Regions from separate parts of the Paenibacillus chartarius genome, predicted to be linked through region 3. Evidence: riboswitches for the same ligand, from Rfam matches in the RefSeq annotation. Region 3 holds a riboswitch; each other region holds the start of a gene.
The links. A riboswitch is a leader RNA that binds a small molecule or an ion and turns the genes downstream of it on or off. The one in region 3 is predicted to bind cyclic di-GMP.

Region 1: linked by a shared signal. The riboswitch ahead of ACFFK0_RS15395 (alpha/beta hydrolase) and the one ahead of ACFFK0_RS19405 (HAMP domain-containing methyl-accepting chemotaxis protein) in region 3 are both predicted to bind cyclic di-GMP.
Region 2: linked by a shared signal. The riboswitch ahead of ACFFK0_RS28915 (flagellar brake protein) and the one ahead of ACFFK0_RS19405 (HAMP domain-containing methyl-accepting chemotaxis protein) in region 3 are both predicted to bind cyclic di-GMP.
Region 4: linked by a shared signal. The riboswitch ahead of ACFFK0_RS16395 (hypothetical protein) and the one ahead of ACFFK0_RS19405 (HAMP domain-containing methyl-accepting chemotaxis protein) in region 3 are both predicted to bind cyclic di-GMP.

The regions. Positions count from the first base shown of each region.
Region 1 covers NZ_JBHLWN010000063.1:12,916-18,651, forward strand. Annotated here, with positions in the region: gene ACFFK0_RS15390 (helix-turn-helix domain-containing protein) at 1-213, shown strand, start outside; cyclic di-GMP riboswitch class I at 762-851, shown strand; gene ACFFK0_RS15395 (alpha/beta hydrolase) at 1,144-2,115, shown strand; gene ACFFK0_RS15400 (sensor histidine kinase) at 2,133-3,683, shown strand; gene ACFFK0_RS15405 (response regulator transcription factor) at 3,586-4,149, shown strand; gene ACFFK0_RS15410 (hypothetical protein) at 4,474-4,959, shown strand.
Region 2 covers NZ_JBHLWN010000120.1:42,051-47,786, reverse strand. Annotated here, with positions in the region: gene ACFFK0_RS28920 (glucosaminidase domain-containing protein) at 159-830, shown strand; cyclic di-GMP riboswitch class I at 967-1,053, shown strand; gene ACFFK0_RS28915 (flagellar brake protein) at 1,194-1,898, shown strand; gene ACFFK0_RS28910 (aminotransferase class V-fold PLP-dependent enzyme) at 1,994-3,259, shown strand; gene ychF (redox-regulated ATPase YchF) at 3,375-4,475, shown strand; gene prfA (peptide chain release factor 1) at 4,563-5,636, shown strand.
Region 3 covers NZ_JBHLWN010000076.1:49,309-55,044, reverse strand. Annotated here, with positions in the region: gene ACFFK0_RS19420 (ABC transporter permease) at 1-503, shown strand, start outside; gene ACFFK0_RS19415 (carbohydrate ABC transporter permease) at 527-1,399, shown strand; gene ACFFK0_RS19410 (extracellular solute-binding protein) at 1,434-2,978, shown strand; cyclic di-GMP riboswitch class I at 3,205-3,304, shown strand; gene ACFFK0_RS19405 (HAMP domain-containing methyl-accepting chemotaxis protein) at 3,357-4,784, shown strand; gene ACFFK0_RS19400 (chemotaxis protein CheW) at 4,796-5,221, shown strand; gene ACFFK0_RS19395 (chemotaxis protein CheA) at 5,260-5,736, shown strand, end outside.
Region 4 covers NZ_JBHLWN010000067.1:111,329-117,064, reverse strand. Annotated here, with positions in the region: gene ACFFK0_RS16410 (sugar-binding protein) at 1-13, opposite strand, end outside; gene ACFFK0_RS16405 (DoxX family protein) at 127-501, opposite strand; gene ACFFK0_RS16400 (SRPBCC family protein) at 498-998, opposite strand; cyclic di-GMP riboswitch class I at 1,203-1,290, shown strand; gene ACFFK0_RS16395 (hypothetical protein) at 1,383-2,237, shown strand; gene ACFFK0_RS16390 (methyl-accepting chemotaxis protein) at 2,241-3,533, shown strand; gene ACFFK0_RS16385 (HupE/UreJ family protein) at 3,811-5,016, shown strand; gene ACFFK0_RS16380 (S-layer homology domain-containing protein) at 5,033-5,736, shown strand, end outside.

The DNA of each region.
Region 1 (5,736 bases), on a different contig from region 3:
GTCATTCAGAAACAACGAAAGCTCTTAAAAATGACACAGGAAGAGTTGGCCTATAGGTCGTCTCTCAATCGCACATTCATCAGCTATGTGGAGAATGGCAGGAAGATTGCAAGTATCGTGAGTCTGTTTGCTTTTGCGAGAGGATTGCATATTCCGGCAGCTGATTTGATTCGGCAGGTCGAAGATGAACTGAATCGGCTTTCAGACCGTTAAAGCCGTAATCACGAACAATGAGTCTGCTGCGAGCGTAAGCAATGTTACTGTCAGCAACGCGTTCTTCACATTTCGGATCTCGTCCCGCACTTCCTGTAAGGTCACTTTCCCATTTTTACACGCTTTTTTGATTTGCCGGACGTGGATGAAACCGGACAGAAGACAAATCGCATAAAGTTCAAGAAATAGTAGCGCCTTGTTCAACAAGAAAGTGGACAAAGGCATATCCGACAAATAGTACAAATCTCCTATCAGCATACAAGCCTCCTTTCCCAGATGTTTGGAAATCGCAATTATAGTGAGATGTGACTATCGAAGTCAACGAAAGGAAGCCGATCATTATTACCTGAAAACAACGAGGTTGCCTTTATTAGAAGAGTTGCCTTCATGTTGCGCTTGCCGTGCAGGCACCGAATGAAACAAAGTAGGATTTCAGTTATGGACATGGAATTTTAGTCCCGGGATAATAGGCATAGATTTCATTCCGAAATATTTGAATTTTTGGAACATATATGATAGAATCGTCCTATACAATCATGTCGATCAACCAGGAAAAAAGGCAAACCTGCTCGAAAGACAGGGACGCAAAGCCACGGATCTAATGCATGAAAGCATGCGATGACCGCCGGGTTACCCTATCGACAGCAACGGGACACTGCCGCCGTAGGGTAGTGTCTTTTTGCATTCGCAAAAGGAGGCGGACATCATCATACTAGGGAGGTGGGATGGAATACACAACTCATAACGGCGCCCGTTCGACATCTGCCGTCAATTAATTGACCGATGACAGCATTTTTTTTCCGCTTTTTCGATTATTATCGATATGACGAGGGCTTCAAAGCCGGTTTTGCGTAGAATGATATGGTTATCAATCGTATTGAGGTGCAATTCCACATCGAAAGGGAGTGCCGGATTATGATTTCATTTTGGATGCCGTTGCTGGATCGTTATTTGTTGCATCAGCTTCACCGGAAAAGGAGCAGGGATTCGCAATATGCGTATGACTTCATGTCACCTATTTCTGTCGATATCGCTGGACTGCAAGCAAATTATGCGACGCCTGAGGTGCCGCACATTCATTGGACGCGTTCGGATGAACGCGGGAATTACGAATGGGGCCGATATGCATTCGACAGCGAAATATCGTCCGGCCACCGGAACAACGATGTGGCTTCCGGTAGGTATTATGCCGGTCGAACGAAGGAAGCGAAGGAGCATGTAATATTTGTGCATGGCTGGCGAATGGACGGGCTGGACCGCATCAAAGAGTTGTTTTTGCCCGGATTTATGAATCGTGGGGCGGACATGTACTTTTTTACGCTCCCGTATCATTTCGAGCGGTCGCCCGAGGAAGCGCTTTACGGCGGTGAATATATGGTCAGCGCCAACATCGATCGCACGCTGCTGGCAGTTAAGCAAGCGGTTTCGGATTTGCGGGCGCTGATTCGCTGGATCAAAGAGCGGAAAGGCGGACGTGTCATTCTGATCGGAATCAGTTTGGGGGGATTTGTAACGAATTTGACCGGAGTAATCGAGGAGCGGATCGATCTGCTCATTTCGGTTATGTATGCGAATCGGCTGGCCTATTCCGTATGGAAGACGATACCGGGGAAATATATCCGTGAGGATTTGGAGCGGCACGGTTTTACATACGAGCAATTGGAATCGTGCTGGGCGATCACGGATCCAAGCCGGTTTGAGCCAGTTATTCCAAAAGATCGTATTCTGCTTCTGTCAGGCCGTTATGACCGGTATGTGCTGGAAGAAGATGCGGCCCGCCTTTGGGAATCGTGGGACAAACCCAAAAGAATCGTGTACGCTAGCGGTCATGCGGGCATCGTTCTGAAGAGAAGGCAAATCGCCGAAGATGTGCTGTCGTTTGTGTCCTCCCGATTGTCCTAGCAAGGGAGGGAGTCGGAATGGTTATATTATTTCTTTTGCTTTGGATTCTGGCCACCATCCTGGTAACGACCAATCCGACAAGTGAAGCGACCCGATGGGGCGGCGCCGTCGCTTTTTTCTCCGGATTTGGAGGTTTGGCCGATGTGATGGACGAGTCGGTCAGTCCGTTCCTGCGTGAATGGTTGTCGGAGGACCATGCGATGATTGGGATGGCACAAGGTGCGGTGGGCGTTTTTTCCTCCTTGTCGCATTACATTTCGCCTTATGTGCTGCTCATGTTCAGCTTTCGCTGCACGGGTGTCTGGACGAAAAATCGGGTGGACAGGATAATCTCGGCTATCGTGTTTTTTCTTCCGATCCCGGTCATGTATGCGCTGTTTCCGGTTTATCCTCAGCTTCAGGCCGACTTTAGGCTGCTTACGCTTTGGGTTGCTCCATATGTGCTGACCGCCAACTTCCTGATGATTCGCTCCGCGATCCGGGAAGGGCAAACGCTCCTGAAACGGCAGAAGGGAATGCTCTGCGTGATCGTCAGCCCATTGACGCTGTTCTCGCTGTTAACCAATTATGTTCTGCGAGTGTTTCACGTCGAAGAAGCGTGGCGGTACAATACCTGGATGATTATTCTCGGCTTTATCGCGTTTCTCTATTTTGCCGCCAGATACGGACTGCTCGGCGTCAGGCTTCGGTTCGAAAAACAGAGCCTGGAAAGCACGATGCGGGCGGTCAGCATGGGAACGAGCTTTTTGAATCATACGATCAAAAACGAAATTACGAAAATCTCGATGTCCACAGATAATTTACTGGTCTCCACGGCGGCTGCCGATCCAAACACGAAGGAGCAAGTCGAGATTATCGCCGGTGCAGCGGCGCATATGCTGGCGATGGCGGAGCGCATTCAAGAACACGTGCAGGAACTTGTACTGAATGAAGAGACGGTTAGGATGAGCGACCTGATCGAACGGGCGTTGCTGCTGTGCCGTCCGTTAATGGACGCGAAGCAGATTCATGTGAACTGGAACGCCGCATGTACCGTCTACCTTCGCTGCGATCCGGTGCACCTGACGGAAACGCTCGTCAATGTGATCCGCAATGCGGTCGATGCAATGTCGGCGGGAGGAGAACTGACCATCTCGGTTGCATTTGAGAAAAAACAGCTCATTGTGTCGGTTCAAGATAACGGAACGGGCATCTCCAAAGAACATCTGGCTTTTGTGTTCGAACCGTTTTTTACAACGAAACCGAATCGCAGCAATCACTTCGGTCTCGGTCTATCTTACGTGTATAACGTTATGCGCAAACACGGCGGTTCGCTTGACATTCACAGTCTGGAAGGAGAAGGAACGACGGTCTATCTTCGTTTTCCGATTCATGCCATCGTGGATGTTTCGGCGGATGACAGAGAGGAGGAGCACGATGGAAAACATTCGCGTTCTCATGGTCGAAGACGATCCGGACTGGATCAAGACGATGACGAATTATCTGCATCATCAGCCAGATATATTGGTAGCCGGATCGGCGACGAACAAGGAAGAGGCAGTTCGTTTGACGCAAACGCTATCATTTGACGTGGCGCTCGTGGACATTCATCTGACGGAAAACCGGCAAGAGGGCATCGATGCGGTCAGCGAAATCGTGCACCTGCAGCCGGTCAAGGTGATCATGCTCACGGGACAGGAAGACGAAGAGTTAATCATCCGGTCTTTTGCCGCCGGAGCGGTCAATTACTTGTACAAAACCCGTTACCGGGACATTCCGGCCGCGATTCGGTTTACGTATCAGAATGCGGCGCCGATCGAGGTGTTGCTGAAGGATTACGAACGGTTGAAGCAAGATGAAAAATTGCGTGTGTTGACCACGGCCGAGCGGGAAATTTTCGATCTGGCCGAGCGAGGGTACACGCTGTCGCAAATCGGCCAAGTATTGCACAAAACTGAGCAGACGATCAAGAACCAAACCGGTTCGCTTTTGAAAAAGCTGGGTGCGCGCCGTCTGAGGGAAGCGGTAGAGACGATCAGAAAACGAATACGGTAAGTGGAATGAGATCCGGCGTGGGCCGGATTTTCTTTTTGGCTAAAGCGGTAGAGGTACTAAAAAAATGAGTACCTTGGACATTATTTCCCCAAGAAAGTGAGTACTGCCGGATGAAGTGCGGAATTTGTAAAATGAAGGTAGAAGATGACGTAATATTCAGACTAATTCGGATAAGTGACATTCTGCGATGTTCTTGGCTTTATTATCGATCGGAAACGTCAGAGAATGACAAGGGATGGAGGTGGAAGTTCTAAAGAATCAATACTGTCTTTGTCTTTTGATGAAGGAATCTCTAACAGAACTAATCATGGGAGGTAAATAGGGATGAGATATCGCTATGAAGCAATTGAAGAGTGGCTGGAAGCGTTGCCGATGTGGAAAGAGCACGTGGAGCTATTGCAAACGCAGTTGTCGCATTTGCCGGGTTTGACCCAACGGCTGGAGCTTGTAAACGTTCACGGAGAACGACAAAAAGTCGATCATGTGCTGAATGAGGTTATCCGGCGGATCCGCATTCAGGAAGAAGAACTGCCATTCTGGGAAATGCGCGTCCATTTGCTCGAACAGGCCGTAGCCCGCTTGCAGGAATTGGACCGGCAATTCGTAGAGCTGCGGTACATAAAAAGACTGGACAGCAGGAGAATGATGGAACGTTTCCATTTGTCGCACAGTGTCTTTTATCGCAAGCGGCAAGAAATATTGCGGCAATTGTACTTGGCAGTCGGAGGAGATCAATCGATTTTATGGGTGGAACATCAGGAAAGCGGAATAGGGAGTTGTGCGATATTTTCTTGTGCGAAGTTGTCTTGATTTTGAGGTTATGGGATGAACCCGCCGGTATTCTCATTTACTGGCGGGTTCTTCTCATTGTCGGTTATTCAAACAGATTCGTCGAGATTTCGTCAATTGAAGTAGTTGTTTCTTTAAGACAGTCTTCTCTCTTTTCAAATGGCTCTTTTCGTAAATATTGTTGTTATTGAATAATTATAAGAACGAGATTACTGTCGCTAAGACCAAACTTATAGCAAGGGATAGACATAGACCAATAACAAAGCCTCTAAAATGGAAAAAGTAACTTTTGTATTCGGACATTCCTTCTGTTCCTTTGATGATAAGAAGTTAAATTTGGTTTGCATTAGTTCTGATTTAGTCTTTAATGCAACTATTTTTTGAATGTTCGCAGGATAGGATTGCAGAGTCGAGGGTTGTAATACAAAGTTCCCAAGATGATCGTAGAAAGCACAATAGATATTGTTACTCCATATAACATGATCGACTCCCTAAGTGCATTTTAATCCCTTCCTCTTTAAGCACTCTTTATTGCAGTCACGGTTGTATGATTCGCTTTCCTATCATGAATTAATTCATCGTCTCTCAGAAATCAGTTATTATCCTCGAGCCTAAACTCCATATCGCTTTCTCCCCCAAAACTGCGGATCTTATCTTCCATTATAAAATAGCAGTATTGTGAACGCCATCCTTACTATAGTCGAAACGTTCATCGAATTACTTGCTTCAAAAAGTCGAAACAAATCGCAAACGAATACCTCACAACAATCGCAGCACAGTGAAACAAAGAAGATACAA
Region 2 (5,736 bases), on a different contig from region 3:
AATCGTTATCAACAGGGTATAATCTTCCACTAATCATAGGGGAAGAGCCGCGGCTGCGCAAGCTTTCAGCTGGGCTGGGCAGCTGCCCGTACGGATTCCGAAGGCTGTGCATAAACTAGCAGGGGATAACTCTAACTCAACATGAGGGGGAAAATGCTATGGCATATGTTGGCAGCGGGACGCCGATCCTTGGCGCACCTACCATGACCGCCGATCAAATGCGCCAATATGTTCGCAGTGTGAACCCATCAGCTCCTGATTATGCAGAATTGTATTTATCCATTGGGCGCAGATACCATGTGCGCGGGGACCTCGCCTTCGCACAATCGATTTTGGAAACGAATTATTGGCGGTTCGGCGGTTCGGTGAACGCGTCGCAGAACAATTTTGCCGGCTTGGGAAGTACGTCGCGTACGGAAGCGGGGGCCTCCTTCCCGACTCCGGAGCTAGGTATCGAGGCTCAAATTCAGCACCTGTACGGGTACGCGACGGCGGCGCCGCTTCCGGCGGGGACGACGCTCGTCGATCCGCGGTTCTCGATTTTGCAATCGGCGGGCCTGCGGGGGACGGCACCGAACTGGGAGGATTTGAACGGCAAGTGGGCCGTACCGGGGACGACATATGGGCAAGATATTTTGCGGATCGGCGAACAAATGCAAGCCATTTCGACAGGTTCGGCCCCGACGGCGCCGGTAACGGATTGGAAGCAGGAGGCTATGCAATGGCTGTCCCGGCAGGGCTTGATCAATCAGCCGCACGACCCGGATGCCCCCTTAACCTGGGCTGAATTCGGCACCGTGCTGCGGAGGCTGACAGGCGGCGGTCAATAGCGCAGCATGCACATTTTATATAGGATCAAATTACTATAAAATTTCTTTGAATCGATTGAATTTGTGACTTGCAGTAGGTATACTTACAGTACAATCTAGTTCAGGATGCCTAATAACTTGTCGAATGAAATATGAATACCGATAATGGCAAACTTACCGAAAGGTAAGGACGCAAAGCCGAGGGTCTAAAGCTCAAACGAGTCATGATCGCCTGGTTACCGAAGTATGGCGTAGCTGCCGTTTCTTCGTAACCGGGCAGATCCTCAACAAGAGGATCTGGTCCGGGTTTTTATTTTGAAGAAGAGAGGTGGTTACCCAATGTCAGCTGTTCCAACCCCACCAATCCAAAGAAGCGTGAAAACTATGTCGGGCAATAAGCCAAATCCGTTCGGAATCAAATTGAACAGCAACACGGTCGTCATGAAGAAGGACTACGTCTCCACAGGCCAGCTGACCTATGTCGAAGGCGATATCATCGAGGTAGAAATGTCCGACCTGAAATCGTTTAATCTTGGCGACAAGGTGAAGATTACGATTTATTCCACCGGGGGCATTCATGTGTTCGAGTCGCATGTCGTGGCGAAGGCCAACGGTTCGCTCATTATCTTGAATCCGCCGGAAAATAATAATAAATTCGCGGAACGCCGGGAGCACCCGCGGATTGAAGTGGCGGAGGAAGGCCTGCTTCAGGCGATTACGGAAGCGAAGTCGCAGGAGCGCCGCGAGCTGGAAGAGCCGGTGAATCTGACGATCAATAACATCTCGATAAGCGGGATCGGGTTCTCCATGTTCGGTCATTTTGAGCTGGCGAATGCGACACAGCTGGAGATGGAGATGAAGCTGAGCAGTACAGTGCCGATCCAGGCGGAAATCGTGCGCCGCGAAAAGAAGGAGTACGGCTACTATTACGGAGCGCAGTTTACGAATATGTCCGCGGATCAGATGAACAGTCTGAGGGCGTATGTGTTGAAGCAGCAGGTGGAGACATATTACCGGACAAAGGAAGAGAACAAGAAGCGGGAAGCGCTGAATCAAGCGAAGGCTCAAGCCAAAGCGGCGCGAGCGTAACGGAAACGGCAGCGATTGCGGTGCATAAGGATAGCCCAGCCCAGGGAAAATAGGTCAGGACATGTGGCGGAACAGCCTTGGGAGGGTACATCGTTATGGAAATCGTTTCTCCAGTTCAGGAGCGGGCAGCAAGGAAAGCGTCGGACGATCACGACGGAACATGGAACTGGGATACGGTTCGTCGGCAATTCGAGCTATCTACGGATTACATACATTTAGGTGCGTCACAATTTATAGCTTCCCACCCGAAGCCGGTGAGGGAAGCTATTGTTCGTTATCGGGACAAGCTGGACAGCGATCCGGTTTCATACGTGCTGGATCACGAGAATCAGTATTCGCAATCGGTGCGGATTGCCGCGGCGCGGTATTTGGGGGTGGACGACCCTGGGCGGATAGCCCTAACCGACAGCACGACCATGGGGCTCGGACTGGTTTACCATGGATTTAAGCTAGGTCCGGGTGACGAGGTCATCGCGACCCAGCATGATCATTACAGTCATCTGGAAGCGATACGGCTGGCAGCGGAGCGGGCGGGGGGAAAACGCCGGTTTGTCGAATTGTACAAGGACTTGAGCCGGTTAACTGAGGAGCTGATCGTTGAATCGGTTACCGGAGCCATTACGGAGCGTACGAAAATATTGGCGTTAACCTGGGTGCATTCCAGTACGGGACTCAAGCTTCCGATTGCGAAAATTTGCCGTGCGGTCAAGGCGATGAATCGGGAGCGGGACGAGGAACGGCGTATCTGGGTCGTCGTAGACGGCGTACACGGCTTCGGAATCGAAACGGAGGAGTTTGGCGAGCTTGGCTGCGATGTGTTTGTCGCCGGCTGCCACAAGTGGCTGTACGGTCCCCGCGGGACCGGCCTGATCGCGGCTACGGAGGAAGCTTGGCAGATGATGCGGCCGACGATCCCGAGCTTTACGTACGTCATGGATGCGATGACATTCGGATTGCCAAGGCCGGAGAAGATGGACGGGCTGCAAATGACCCCGGGGGGCTTTCATTCCCTCGAGCATCGCTGGGCGCTCAAAGACGCTTTCGATTGGGTGGAATCGATCGGAAAGCTCCGCATTCGCAGCAGAGTGGCGGAGCTGCATCGGCAGGCTAAGGAAGGGTTGCGGGAAATTAACGGTGTTACGGTGCATACGCCGATGCAGGGCGAGCTGTCCTCGGGGATCGTCGCGTTCGAGGTTCAGGGGTATACGACCGAGCAAACGGTGAACCGGCTCAAAGAGAAGAAGATCATTGCGACGTCTTCGCCGTATCAGGTGAGCTACGCTCGTTTCACACCGGGTATTTATAATACTCCGGAGGAAGTGGAGCTTGGGCTGAAGGCGGTGCGGGAGCTTGCGAGGTGAGGAGCGCTTCCGGATGCCGGAATCACAGCGAAGGGTGACTTTGCGGCTCAGATACTATATAATTGTGTAGTTGAAGAGAGCAAGATTGCTAATTGGGCTGGGAGCGTGTCTATAGATGGCGTTAAAAGCAGGCATTGTCGGATTGCCGAACGTCGGTAAATCGACCTTATTCAATGCGATTACTCAAGCGGGGGCCGAATCGGCCAATTACCCGTTCTGTACGATTGATCCGAACGTCGGCGTCGTTGAAGTGCCGGACGAGCGTCTGCAGAAGCTGGCGGACATCGTGACACCGGAGCGCATTGTCCCGACGGCATTCGAATTCGTCGATATCGCGGGTCTGGTGGCCGGCGCAAGCAAGGGCGAAGGACTGGGGAACAAGTTTCTGGCGCATATCCGCGAGGTGGATGCGATCGTTCACGTCGTCCGCTGCTTCGAGGATGAGAATATTACGCACGTGGCAGGCAAGGTCGATCCGCTCGGCGACATTCAGACGATCAATCTGGAGCTTATCCTTGCGGACGTCGATACGGTGGAGAAGCGCATTGAACGCTCCCGTAAAAATATGAAGGGCGGAGACAAGAAGTACGCCCAAGAGGTCGAGTGCCTGGAACGCATCAAGGAGGCGCTTTACAACGACCAGCCGGCGCGCAGCGTCGAGCTGACGGACGAAGAGCGGCTGCTCGTGCGCGACCTGCACCTGATCACGATGAAGCCGGTGCTGTTCGCGGCGAACGTCAGCGAGGCCGAAGTGGCATCTGCGGACGACAATCCGTACGTACAGAAGGTGAAGGAGTACGCGGCCGCCGAAGGCGCGGAAGTGGTGCCGATCTCGGCCAAGGTCGAGTCGGAGATCGCCGAGCTGGAAGGCGAAGACAAGGAGATGTTCCTGGCGGAGCTGGGGCTGCAGGAATCGGGGCTGAACCGTCTGATTCGCGCGGCGTACAAGCTGCTTGGCTTGTATACGTATTTTACCGCGGGCGTGCAGGAGGTTCGCGCTTGGACGATTCGTCAAGGAACGAAAGCGCCGCAAGCGGCAGGTGTTATTCACTCCGACTTCGAACGCGGCTTTATCCGGGCGGAGGTTGTCGCTTACGAAGACCTCGTCGCGGCCGGTTCGATGAACGCGGCGAAGGAAAGAGGCCAGCTGCGGCTGGAAGGCAAAGAATACGTAGTGCAGGACGGGGACGTCATGCATTTCCGTTTTAACGTGTAAGATTATGGACGCCCGGGGATATGGACTTCTCGCGGCGTTTTTCATATGATGTAGGAACAGAATTTATCGATTAGAGGTGAACCGAACATGTTGGATCAATTGCAGGCTCTGGCCGACCGGTACGACAAGCTGAGCGAGCTGCTCTGCGATCCGGACGTCACGAGCGATACGAAACGGCTGCGCGAATATTCGAAGGAGCAGTCTGACCTTCAAGAAGCGTACGATGCATATATGGAGTATAAGACGGTACTGGAGCAGTATGACGCGGCAAAGCAGATGCAGCAGGAGAAGCTCGACGACGAGATGAAAGAGCTGGTCAAGATGGAGCTGGAGGAGCTCTCGACGCGGAAAGAGGAGCTGGAAGCGAAGCTGCACGTCCTTATGATGCCGAAGGACCCGAACGACGACAAGAACGTAATCGTCGAGATTCGCGGCGCGGCCGGCGGCGACGAGGCGGCGTTGTTCGCGGGCGATCTGTACCGGATGTATACGAAATATGCGGACGCGCAGGGTTGGCGGACGGAGGTGCTCGACGCGAACTTGAACGATCTCGGCGGCTTCAAGGAGATTGTGTTCCAGGTGAACGGCAAGGGCGCTTACAGCAAGCTGAAGTTCGAGAGCGGGGCGCACCGCGTGCAGCGGGTGCCGGTGACGGAGTCGGGCGGACGCATTCATACGTCGACGTCGACGGTCGTTGTGATGCCGGAGATGGAAGAGTTCGATATCGAGATTAAGGACAGCGATATTCGCGTCGATACGTTCTGCTCGAGCGGAGCGGGCGGACAGTCCGTGAACACGACGAAATCCGCTGTGCGCGTGACGCACGTGCCTACGGGCATTGTGGCGACCTGTCAGGACGGCAAATCCCAGAACGACAACAAGGTGAAGGCGCTGCAGGTATTGCGGGCGCGCATCTTTGACATGAAGCGGCAGGAAGAGGAAGCGAAGTATGCCGGCGAGCGGAAGAACAAGATCGGTACGGGCGATCGCAGCGAGCGGATCCGGACTTACAACTTCCCGCAGAGCCGCGTGACGGACCACCGAATCGGTCTTACGCTGCACAAGCTTGACATGGTGCTGAACGGGGATATGGACGAGATCGTAAATGCGTTGACGCTAGCGGCGCAAACGGATTCGCTGGATATCAAAGAAGAGGTATAAGCTGGGCGTTTGTGGCGCTATAGGGGCTGGGTGCAGTTGGTTTTGTGACGGCTGCTGATAGGCTTCCGGATAGCGGGGAATGGATGATTGGAATAGGGGG
Region 3 (5,736 bases):
CCGAAGGCGGAGCCGTCAATGAACTGATCTATGCGGTTTCCGGAGAGAAAATCGCGTTCCTGCTGGAGCCGGATTGGTTTCGGACGATGATCGTCTCGCAATCGGTCTGGAAGGAAGTCGGGTGGGGAACGATTATCTTCCTCGCCGCTCTCGCCGGGGTTGATTTACAGCTGTACGAAGCCGCCCGTATGGATGGAGCCGGCCGTTGGCGCCAGCTGTGGCACATCACCTTGCCCGCCATCCGCAGTACGATCGTCATCCTGCTCATTCTCCGGCTCGGCCATTTTCTCGATTCGGGCTTCGAGCACATCTTCCTCATGCTGACTCCGACGAACCGCGAGGTCGGCGAAGTGTTCGATACGTATGTGTACGTCAAAGGCTTGACGCAAGGGCAATTCGGCTACAGTGCGGCGGTCGGCCTGTTCAAATCGGTCGTAGGGCTGCTGCTCGTGCTCGCCGCGAACTGGCTGGCCAAGCGCTTCGGTGAAGAGGGCGTTTATTGACCTCTGCAGAAAGGAGACGGATCATGAACCACGACAATACATGGAGCAACCGGCTGTTCGATGCGGTCAATTACAGCTTGCTGAGTCTGATTGGGCTCGTCTGCATCTTGCCGTTCGTGTATGTGCTGGCGGTTTCGTTCACAGCTCCGCATATCGTGGCGCAGGGAGGCTTTATCCTGTACCCGAAGGAGTTTTCGCTGGCAGCCTACCAGTACATTTTCTCCTCGAATACGCTGGTGCGAAGCTTGGGCGTTTCCATCTATGTCACTTTGCTCGGTACGCTCATCAACCTGGTGCTCACGTCGCTGCTGGCGTATCCGCTTTCGCGGCCCAGCTTCAAGGGGCGCCGCCTCATTTTGCTGGCCGTGCTGTTTACGATGCTGTTCAACGGCGGTCTCATTCCCACTTATTATGTGGTCAAGTCGCTGGGCATGATCGACTCCCTCTGGTCGCTCATGATTCCGTCGGCGATCAGCGCCTTTAATCTGATCGTGCTCAAAAACTTTTTCCAGCAAATCCCCGAGGGGCTGGAGGACTCTGCGAAAATCGACGGCTGCAACGATCTCGGCATTCTGCTGCGTATCGTCATCCCGCTGTCGCTGCCGGCCATGGCCACCTTCGGCTTGTTTTACGCAGTCGATCATTGGAACAAGTTTTTCAGCGCCGTTATGTATATTAACACGAATACAAAATGGCCGATTCAAGTTGTTCTGCGGGAAATCGTCATCAATGCGAGCAGCCGGATCGGCGACACGAACATGGATGAAATGAATATTCAGCCGCTGACGATCAAGATGGCGGTCATCGTGTTCGCAACGCTGCCGATTATCGCGGTTTACCCGTTCCTGCAGAAGCATTTTGCGAAAGGCGTTCTGCTCGGTTCGGTCAAAGGATAACCAGAAACGTATCATAGGGGAGGTTTACTTTGTGATGAGAAGAAACAAGAAGCTTACCTGGACAGTGTTAGCCTTGAGCGGTACGATGGCGCTGTCGGTCGCCTGCAGCAGCACCGGAGGCCAGTCGTCTGCCGGTCAAACTTACGGGGACAAACCGGCTGCCGCGGCCGAGGATACGACGCCGCTTAACCTGACCATCGCCTTCACCCAGGTCGGGGACATTCCGGCCAAGGGCAATCCCGTGGAGAAGGCCATCGAGAAGTATACAAACACGAAGATCGACTTCCAGTGGATTCCTTCCTCCGCCTATAACGATAAAATCAACGTGATGCTGGCCTCCAACGAAATGCCGAAGCTGCTGAAGGTGAACCAGGGCCCGACGGTTACGAACGCGATCGAGTCGCAATTATTTTGGGAAGTCGGTCCGTATTTGAAGGATTATAAGAATTTGAACGCGCAAAACAAGCAGTTCTTCGAAAATATTTCGGTCGAAGGCAACATATACGGCGTACCGCTGTACCGCAACATGGGGCGCGGGGCTGCCGTATATCGCAAAGATTGGTTGGATGCGCTGAACCTGACCTATCCGAAGACGCTCGATGAGTGGTACAACGTACTGAAAGCGCTGACACTGAACGATCCGGACAAAAACGGGAAGAACGATACGTACGGCATGGTGCTGCACAAGAAATACAATGAAGGCCAAGCGTCGATGATTACCCGCTTCGCCGTCATGATGGGCGGCGTCAACAAGTGGGGCGTCGACAAGGACGGCAATTTCACTCCGGAGTATACGACACCCGAGTTTCTCGACGTACTGAAGATGTTCCGCCGTTTGTACACGGAAAACTTGATCAATCAGGATTTCGCCGTCATCGATGCGACCGAGGCGGAGAAGCTGATGGATACCGGCCGGGCCGGCATCCGGTTCGGTGTCGCGACGAACGGCAAGAGCCAGCAGGACCGTCTGAACAAGACGAATCCGAAAGCGGTCGTCGACGTAGCCAGCTTCGAAGGGCCGAAAGGGATTCGCATCGCATCGGAGAACGGTAACAACGGCTTCCTCGTTATTCCGAAATCGGCGGTGAAGACGGAGGAGGAGATGAAGCGGGTGCTCGGCTTCCTCGATAAGCTGATGGATCCGGAGATGTCCACGCTGCTGCTCCGCGGCATCGAAGGAACGCACTTCGCCAATACGGCCGACGGCAAGACGGAGTTTATCGGCGACGGCTTCAATATGTTCCAGCGTGAAGTGAAGCCGTACCGGGATAATCTCACCGTGCTCGAAGGCTACAATGTGAAGCCGCTCAAGGACGTGCCGATCGGGGAGAAAGGGACGAAGATGGAGTCGGACGGCATCAAGTATATCGTCCCCAACCCGGCGCTCACGCTGAAGTCGATGACGTATTCGGAGCGGGGCTCGGAGCTCGATCAGATGATGATGGACGCGCAAACGAAATTTATTATGGGCAAGATCGACGAAGCCGGCTGGCAGGAGGAAATCAACAAGTGGAAAAAAGCGGGCGGCGACAAGCTGATAGCGGAATATAAAGCGGCCTATCAGAAGCTGAAGAAGTAGGACGCAACCGCTTAAGGAAATCGATGATAAAGAGGTTTTGTTTCACTTCAGAGTGAGACAAAGCCTTTTTCATTTTCAGAAATGAAACTGAACATTCATAATTTCACGAGCGATATCACTTTTTAAGAAGGAATCGGTCTATTTCCAAAGAGAATTATCATACTAGAAACGACTTGTATCGACATAATTAGATAAATAATGTCGAATTATGCGGAGAAATCAACCATCTCCATAAAGGCAAACCCGTTGAAAGGTGGGGGCGCAAAGCTGCGGGCCTAAGGCTTCTAGCGAACAAACGCGGAAGCTACGGCAGCCGGGTTGCCGTAAAAGGATGGATTGACAGGGAATCCACAAGGGGAAAAAGGAGAGAACGTACATATGAATCTGTTACGTAACATGAGCATCCGCAAGCAAATTGCAATTGGTTTTATCGGGGTATTGATTTTATTGATCGGCATATCTTCCTTCTCGCTGTTCAAAATGATCGCCATGCAGAAGCAATTCAAGAATACGGTCGACGTTACGCTTGCCAATCAGCTGAAGGTTCAGCAGATGAATTCGGATTTAAGGCAGATCTTAAATGGCATGCGGGGGTATTTGCTGTTTTCCGACGAATCGCTGATGACCCAGTCGAAAGACGCCTCCAAGAGAGTGAATCAATCGATCGACGGTCTGATGAATACGTTGGAAACGGAAAAAAATAAAGCGATCCTTCGCGACATTCAAGCCAATGTGAAAAACTATATGCCCCTTCTCGATCAAATTCAAGTGACAGGAAAAACGGATGTAGAAAAGGCGAAATTAATAGCGATTGACGGTAGAAAGTTTATCAACACCGCTACTGATCTGTCGGAACAGATGGTTGTGAACTTGAACGATATGTCCGATAACACGGTCGCCAAAGGTGAGCAGGATGTGCAAACGAATATCGTCCTCGTCTCGATTATGTCCGGTATCGCGCTATTGTTAGGCTTGGCCGCCTGCATTATCGTCTACGTATCCACAAGCGGTTTGGTGAAGAAGATCAATCAGCTGACCCAGCATGTCTTCTCCAGCTCGCAGGAAATTATGGCCAGCAATGAAGAGATTGCCGCAGGCAGCCAGACGCAGGCGCGAGCCGCCGAAACGTCCAATGCGATGGTCAACGAAATGACAGCTGCCGTCCAGAGCGTAGCCGAAAACTCGGAAAAGGCGAGCTATGCGGCGGAGCAGGTTGTAGATCTCGCCGAGAACGGCAACCAAATCATTCAGCAAACCATTACGGGCATGAAAGACATCTCGTTAAAAATTGAAGAGCTCGCCGTCCGTTCCGAGAAGATCGGCGACATTATTGAAGTGATCGACGAGATTGCGGATCAGACCAATTTGCTGGCGCTGAACGCCGCACTGGAAGCCGCTCGCGCAGGCTCCGCAGGCAAGGGCTTCGCCGTTGTCGCCGACGAGGTGCGCAAGCTGGCCGAGCGCAGCAGCACCGCTACGAAAGAAATCGCCGGCTTGATCAAAGCGATTCAGCAAAATACGAAAGAAGCGGTCGTTACCGCCAAGACGGGGGACGAAGCGTCTCTGAGGGCGGGAAGCGCCTTTACCGAAATCAGAAGGACGATTCAGCAAACAGCGTCCAGCATTGCCGAAATCGCGGCCGCCTGCGAAGAACAAGCAAGCCAAAGCACGGAGGTTCAAACGAATATACAAAGCATGGCCGCCATTATCGAAGAGACGGCTGCCGGCGCGGAGCAAACGGCCGCTTCGACGACCGAGATGGTGAAAACCGTTCAAAATATGAACGATTTGATCGCGAAATTGTAAGGGTGAGACGCATGGAAGAGATGGCGCAGGATCAATACGTGGAATTTGTTGTGGGCGAAGTCAAGTATGCCATTACGATTCATCATATTCATGAAATCATCCGGATCCAGGAGATTACGCAAATTCCGAATCATAAGCCCTTCGTCAAAGGGGTGATCAACCTTCGCGGCAAAGTGCTGCCCGTTGTCGATTTGCGTGAAAAAATGGGTCTGGAGTGCGCAGCCGTCACAAAGCTTACGCGAATTCTGGTTGTCGACATTTCAGATGATGTATACGGTGTGATTGTCGATCAGGTGAACCGGGTCGCAACGCTGACGGACATCGTGCCGCCGCCGGAATATGCCGTGCAGGCGGGCCAGGAGCTGATGGCCGGCATCGCTCAGGAAAAAGATAAGCTGATTAATATTTTGGACGCGCGCCGGATTTTTACCGATTGATACGGTCAGCTATTCTGAACGAAGGGGGCGTTCCACGCGTGTCGGACAATCATATGTCCCAATATTTATCTTTATTTCTTCAAGACATGGAAGAGCACCTGCAGCTGCTGGAGGATGCCTTATTAAAGCTGGAGAAGCAGGGGAACGGTCCGGAGCTGATTCCTGTCATGTTTCGGGCTGCACATTCCTTGAAGGGATCGTCTGCGGCGATGGGGTTCGAGCATGTGACGCTGTTGACGCACCGGATGGAAGATGTGCTCGATCGCATCCGATCGGAACGGCTTCATATCGACCGCAGCGTCATTGACGTCTTGTTTCGATGTCTGGACGTTTTGACGGAGATGAAAATTTTCATCAGCCATGGGGAGTCGACGGAGCATCCGATGATGAAGGAGCTGACGGAGCGGCTGCGCTGGATGATGGAGCAGCGCCCCGAGCTTCCCGATGCCCTGATTGCGGACGAGCAAGGCTCGTTCTCGTATACGATTCATGTAACGCTTCATGAAAATGCCGAA
Region 4 (5,736 bases), on a different contig from region 3:
TCCGATTCGACATGCGATGGCTCCTTTGAACGACGGAATATAACAGGTTCATTATACAAAATAGGCTCGAGGACACAAAGCAAAGGCAGCCCGTGATGCGTTCGCATCCCGGACTGCCTGATGCGTTCAAACCGCCCGCGCTTTCAGCAGCTTATGATGATATCGATAAGACCCGGCTATCACGGCAAACCCGATGATGAATACGAGCGCGTCGGGCTTCAACCCGGTAACCGCCAGCACCGAGAAGAACGCCCCCGCCAAATCGAAAGTCAAACCTGCATACGCCCATTCCTTCACCCGCGTAAAGCCGGGTACGACGATCGCAATGACGCCGAGCAGCTTGGCGGCGCCCAGGAACGGCGACAGGTAGGCGGGATAGCCGAGAGAGGCGAAGAGAGCGACGGAGTCAGGGTTGGACAGAAGATTCGGTATCGCTCCGACACCCATCAACAAGATCGTCAAGCCTGTAAAAATCCAATACCAGATCCGCAGCTTGCTCATGCCCGAACACCTCCCTGCATGCGCTCCAATATGATCGCCAGCCGTCCGAGCGTCGATGAGGCGCCTTCGATCGCCCCGTATTGCCGCACCGCGGTTTCCAGTTCCAAGGCGGAAATGAATTGCATGCGCATGGTAAGCTCTGTGTTATCGTCGATGTCGTCAAAAGTGACGGTGACGCGGAAGCGTTCCTCCACTTCAGGATCGCCGTGAGTGTAAAGCAGCAGCTGAGGCGGGTCGACGTCGATATAGCGGATGATGTTATCATAGTCCGTTCCGTCTGGGCCGTGCATGACATAGCGCCATACGCCGCCTGGCCTTACGTCGATGTCCTGAACGGTGAGAGTGAAGCCTTCCGGCCCCCACCAGTGGGGCAGATGCTTCGGGTCGGTCCAAGCTTCGTACACGAGTTCGCGGGGAGCGGGGAAGCTGCGTTGAACTGTCAATACACGTCCTTCAACATGGGTGAAAGTGTTGTTCATAGCCGGGCCTTGCATCATAACGAATTCCTCCTTACGGGTATTGGTTCATCTGTTACAAATATATCCTATGGGGAATATTCCTGTCAAGGTATATAATAAGCGATTTGATTATCAGCATTCACCATGCAAGAAATAATATAATAACTGCAATTTCGATAAAAACTACTACCAAATACCTAGTTCTCCGGGTATAATGTTGTTAAGAAATTGTTAATGGAACTATAACGACAAAGGCACACTGCATGAAAATGCAGGCCGCAAAGCTAGAGGGGCTTCCGGGAGTAAGTTCCCATGCCAGCCAGCTGCCGAATGTTTCTGTGCTCCCGCGGAAGGGGACCCGAAAATTCGGGTCCTCTTTGTCGTCTTTAGGACAACAGTTGAAAATGTGGAGGGAATTACAGGATGTCACAACAACACACACATGCACGCAGCACAACGTCCAAGCTTGTCTCTCTGTTCGCTCCGGGTGAAGCGGTTATGAATCGATTGAAATATGTCAATAAGTTTCTGATGATCGGCTTGCTGTTCGCGATTCCGCTGATCGTATTGTCTTATTTGCAATACTCCGATAGAGCGAGCGAAGTAAAGCATATCCAGGAAGAAACGACCGGTGTCGAATACGTGCAGAAGCTTAACGATTTCTACTATGCGGTCGATACGCGACGCGCATCGGTAAGTGCTGTCGTGTTGGGGGACAGCTCGCTGAAAGAAACCCTCGTTCAGGCTGAAGCGAAAGCCGACAGCGCGGCAGCTGCAATCGACAAGCTTGACGGCGAGATTGGGAAACAAATTCAAACAACCGACAAATGGAATGCGGTGAAGAAAAAATGGAGCGACCTGAAGGCCAAAGGTACGGCGCTGACGTCCCAAGAAAGCATCGATCAGCACGCATCGGTCATTACGGATACGCGTTCGTTGATGACGCATATTACCAACACGTCGGGCCTTGTGCTGGACGGAGAACTGGGCAGCTATTATTTGATGGATGCCTCCGTGAAACAGATGCCGCTGCTGCTGGACCGCGCGGGACGCGCCAGAGCGCTGGCCGTAGCATACGCGGCGGCGAAGACGCCGACGGCGGCGGAAATCCGTACGTTAACGACGCTTCTGGATCAGATCAAGACGACGCAGGAAACGATTAAGTCCGACCTGGATACGGCGGCTCAAGTACATAGCGATATCGGTGCCAAGCTGCAGGAAGCTTACACGGCGAATTCGGCGGAGCTTGATCATCTGATCGAGTACGTGAACAGTTAAGTTGTGACGGCGAATCCGATCAAAGCGATGCCGAAAGAGGTGTTTGACACGCTGAACAAGCCGGTCGAGCAGACCTTCAAGCATTTCGAGACGGAGCTTGAGCTGCTTCAGGAGATTCTGCATCGCCGAATCGACCAGGGCAACTCGACGATGTATCTGCTGATCGCCGTCGTGAGTCTGGTGCTGCTTGCCGTGACCTACTTGTTTATCTCGTTCTATTTATCGGTCAAACGCGCCGTACACACGCTGGAAGCTTCTGCGACCCAAATTGCGCAAGGCAACCTTTTATCCCGCGTCGAGCTGAAGACGAAGGACGAGCTGGCCGTCGTAGCCTCCTCGTTTAATTTGATGGCCGATACGTTCCGTTCGACGATATTAACCGGCAAGCAAGTGTCCGAGCAAGTGGCAGTATCCGCCGGGCTGCTGACGCGGAATGCCCATACTTCGGCTGCGGCCAGCACCCAAATCAGCGATGCGATCGGGGTAATGGCTGCCGGCGTAAGCGCACAATTTCAGGGGGCGCAGGAAGCAGCGGTGGCGATGGAGGAGATGGCTCAAGGCGTTCAGCGTATCGCCGAGAATGCTTCCACAGTCGCCGAAGCGGCCCAGGGCGCGGAGAGCCGGGCCCGCAGCGGGAATGCTTCGATTCAACAGGCGATCGGTCAAATGACGAAAATTCATGCGAGTGTCGGCGAGTCTGCTGCAGTCATTGAGCTGCTCAGCTCCCGCTCGGAAGAGATCGGCTCGATCAGCAGCGTAATTTCGGAGATCGCGGTACAGACGAACTTGCTCGCTCTGAACGCATCGATCGAAGCGGCGCGTGCCGGCGAGCATGGAGCGGGCTTCGCCGTCGTCGCTTCCGAAGTGAAGAAGCTGGCCGAGCAGACGAAGACGGCCGCGGGTCAAATTACCGGGCTGATCAACGATATTCAAGTCAAGACCGTCGGGGCCGCCGCGAAGATGCACACCGGTGTTCAAGAGGCCGAGCTGGGCAAGCGGGTCATCGAGGAGACAGGCGCTATTTTCCAGGAAATTGTTGCCGCCGTTCAGCAGGTCACCGAGCAGATTCAGGAGGTGTCGGCGGCTGCGGAGCAAATGTCCGCCGGTACGGAGCAGGTTACGGCTTCCATCAGCGAGATGGTCGGCATTTCCCGGGTGTCCGCGGACAACGCCGAACAGGTATCATCGTCGTCTCAGCAGCAGCTCGCCTCGATGCAGGAGATTGCCGCTTCCGCCGACGAACTCAGCAAAGTCGCGCAGGAGCTGCGCGAAGTGATTCATCAGTATACGGTGTAAACGGCCGATTTGTCCGCCAAGTGCCTTCTATAGAGGCTGCTTGGCGGTTTTCTTGTTAATTCGAGCGGTTTCATCAGGCTTCACGTCAGATTTACAATTTATTAAACCTGAATTAATCATCTGTTTACATGAGTCGACTACAATTATCGATATTCACATACATCTTATGTACAGCGAGGAAGCGATGAGATCACTTGGAGCCCTTAATGAACCGATCGATAGCGGTTGTTTAAGACTTTGAGCTCATACGCTTCTTTTTTTGTGCAGTCGAGGGAGGATGACCTATATAGCAAGACAAGGACCGAGGAGGCTGGGCGGTTTGCGGCATGCGGCTGCGGTACTGGCTATCCTTTGCATGATGCTGGCCGCCGGGGGAACGGCCTCCGCTCATTTCAGCTCGACGGGATATTCCGACTTGACGGTAGGGGAGAAGTCGCTGCAATACAAACTTTACCTGCTGGAGAAGGAATTATTGGAAGCCCTTCCAATCATTGATAGGAACGGAGACGGCAAGCTGTCCGAGCAAGAGCTGAAGGGAGCGGCTGAGCCGCTGAACGAGCTGGTTAACGATCGGCTGGTCGTGACCGGGAACGGGAAGGTGGCCGACGGAGAGCTGGCTGCTGCGATGCACGCCGAGAAGGCGAAGATGACGATGATCGAGCTGGACATTCGCTACGCTTTCAGTGTCCCTGTACAGCGCTACATGGTGCAGTACAACATGTACGACGGAACCAATGCGGATCATCGCAGCTTCGCGACGATTCGGATCGGCGAGCAGACGATCGTCCAAGTGATCAACAGCAGCAACAACATTATTCAAATCGAGGGCGTCAAAGGCGGCGCTGCAGCATCTTCAGGCACCGGAGCCGGAGCCGGACAAGCAGCCGAAGCGTCGTCCGGCCCGACGCCGGCCGCTGCTGCGGACGCTCCATGGACCGTGATCTTCCGCGAGTATGCAGTCATGGGCATGAAGCATATATGGTCGGGACCGGACCATATGCTCTTCGTTGTCGGTCTGCTGCTCGCCGCAGGCGCAATCGGGTGGCCTACCTTGAAGCTGGTGACGGCGTTTACAGTCGGGCACAGCATCACGCTGGTGCTGTCTGCGCTGAATCTGGCCTCGATGTCGCCCGTTCTCGTCGAGCCGCTCATTGCGCTGAGCATTATCTATATTGCCGTTGAGCGGTGGATCGTCAAGGAACCGGCAGGAAATCGCCAGCTTGGCGTAACGGCGGCATTCGGAATGGTGCATGGCTTCGGGTTTGCGGAAATTCTTCACGGGACGATGGCGGGCGGCATTGCGCTGCCGCTGTTCTCCTTCAATCTTGGCGTCGAGCTGGGGCAGATTGCCGTGCTGCTCGTTGCTATTCCGATCCTGCTCGGACTGCGCCGCATCACGATGCGTCCGGCGTGGACCTATGCAGCATCCGGAATCATCGGTGCGATGGGATTGTATTGGCTAGTCGAACGAGTGATTTTCTAACAGAGGGAGATGTGGCATGAGGAGTCGAACGAGCAACAAATGGATTTCTATCGTTACATTATGGTGCATGCTGTTCAGTGCAATTGTTCCAATCGGTACTACCGCTGCGGCGGATGCGGGCCAATCGGCGCCGGAGCTGTTCGTGACGGAGATTCACCCCGATGTCGTCGGAACGGACAGCTTCGAGTTTTTCGAGGTATACAACAATTCCAATCAGACGCTCCGTCTTAACGATTATACGTTCCTGTACCGGTATCCGAATCCGGCGACGACGCCGGACGTACCGTTCACGTTTGCCGACAACACGATGCTGGCGCCGCAGCAGGTGATGGTGTTTTGGTATAACAATGCTTCACCGAAAAACGATTTGGCGGCCTTCAACGCGAAATACGGCGTTAGCTTGACGGCCAGCCAGGTGACGGATGTGGCGGGCTTCAACGGGTTTTCCAATACGGCGGCCCGTGCTGTCGTCATCAAGAGTAAAGCCGGTGTTGAAATTGCCAAGTCCGGCTATGCAGCGACGGAAATCGCAGAGGGCTTGGGCGTTCATTTCAAGCTGCCTGCGAGCGGCGTCGACATGGCGAAGCATGCGATCAAGTCGGCTCCGACTCCGGGCTCGCTGGACCTTGCTCAGATACCGGCCGAACGTGTCATTTTACCGGACCCGCCGGCGAATGAGCCTCCGGTCATTGCCCATACGCCGGTGACGGAGGCGAGTGC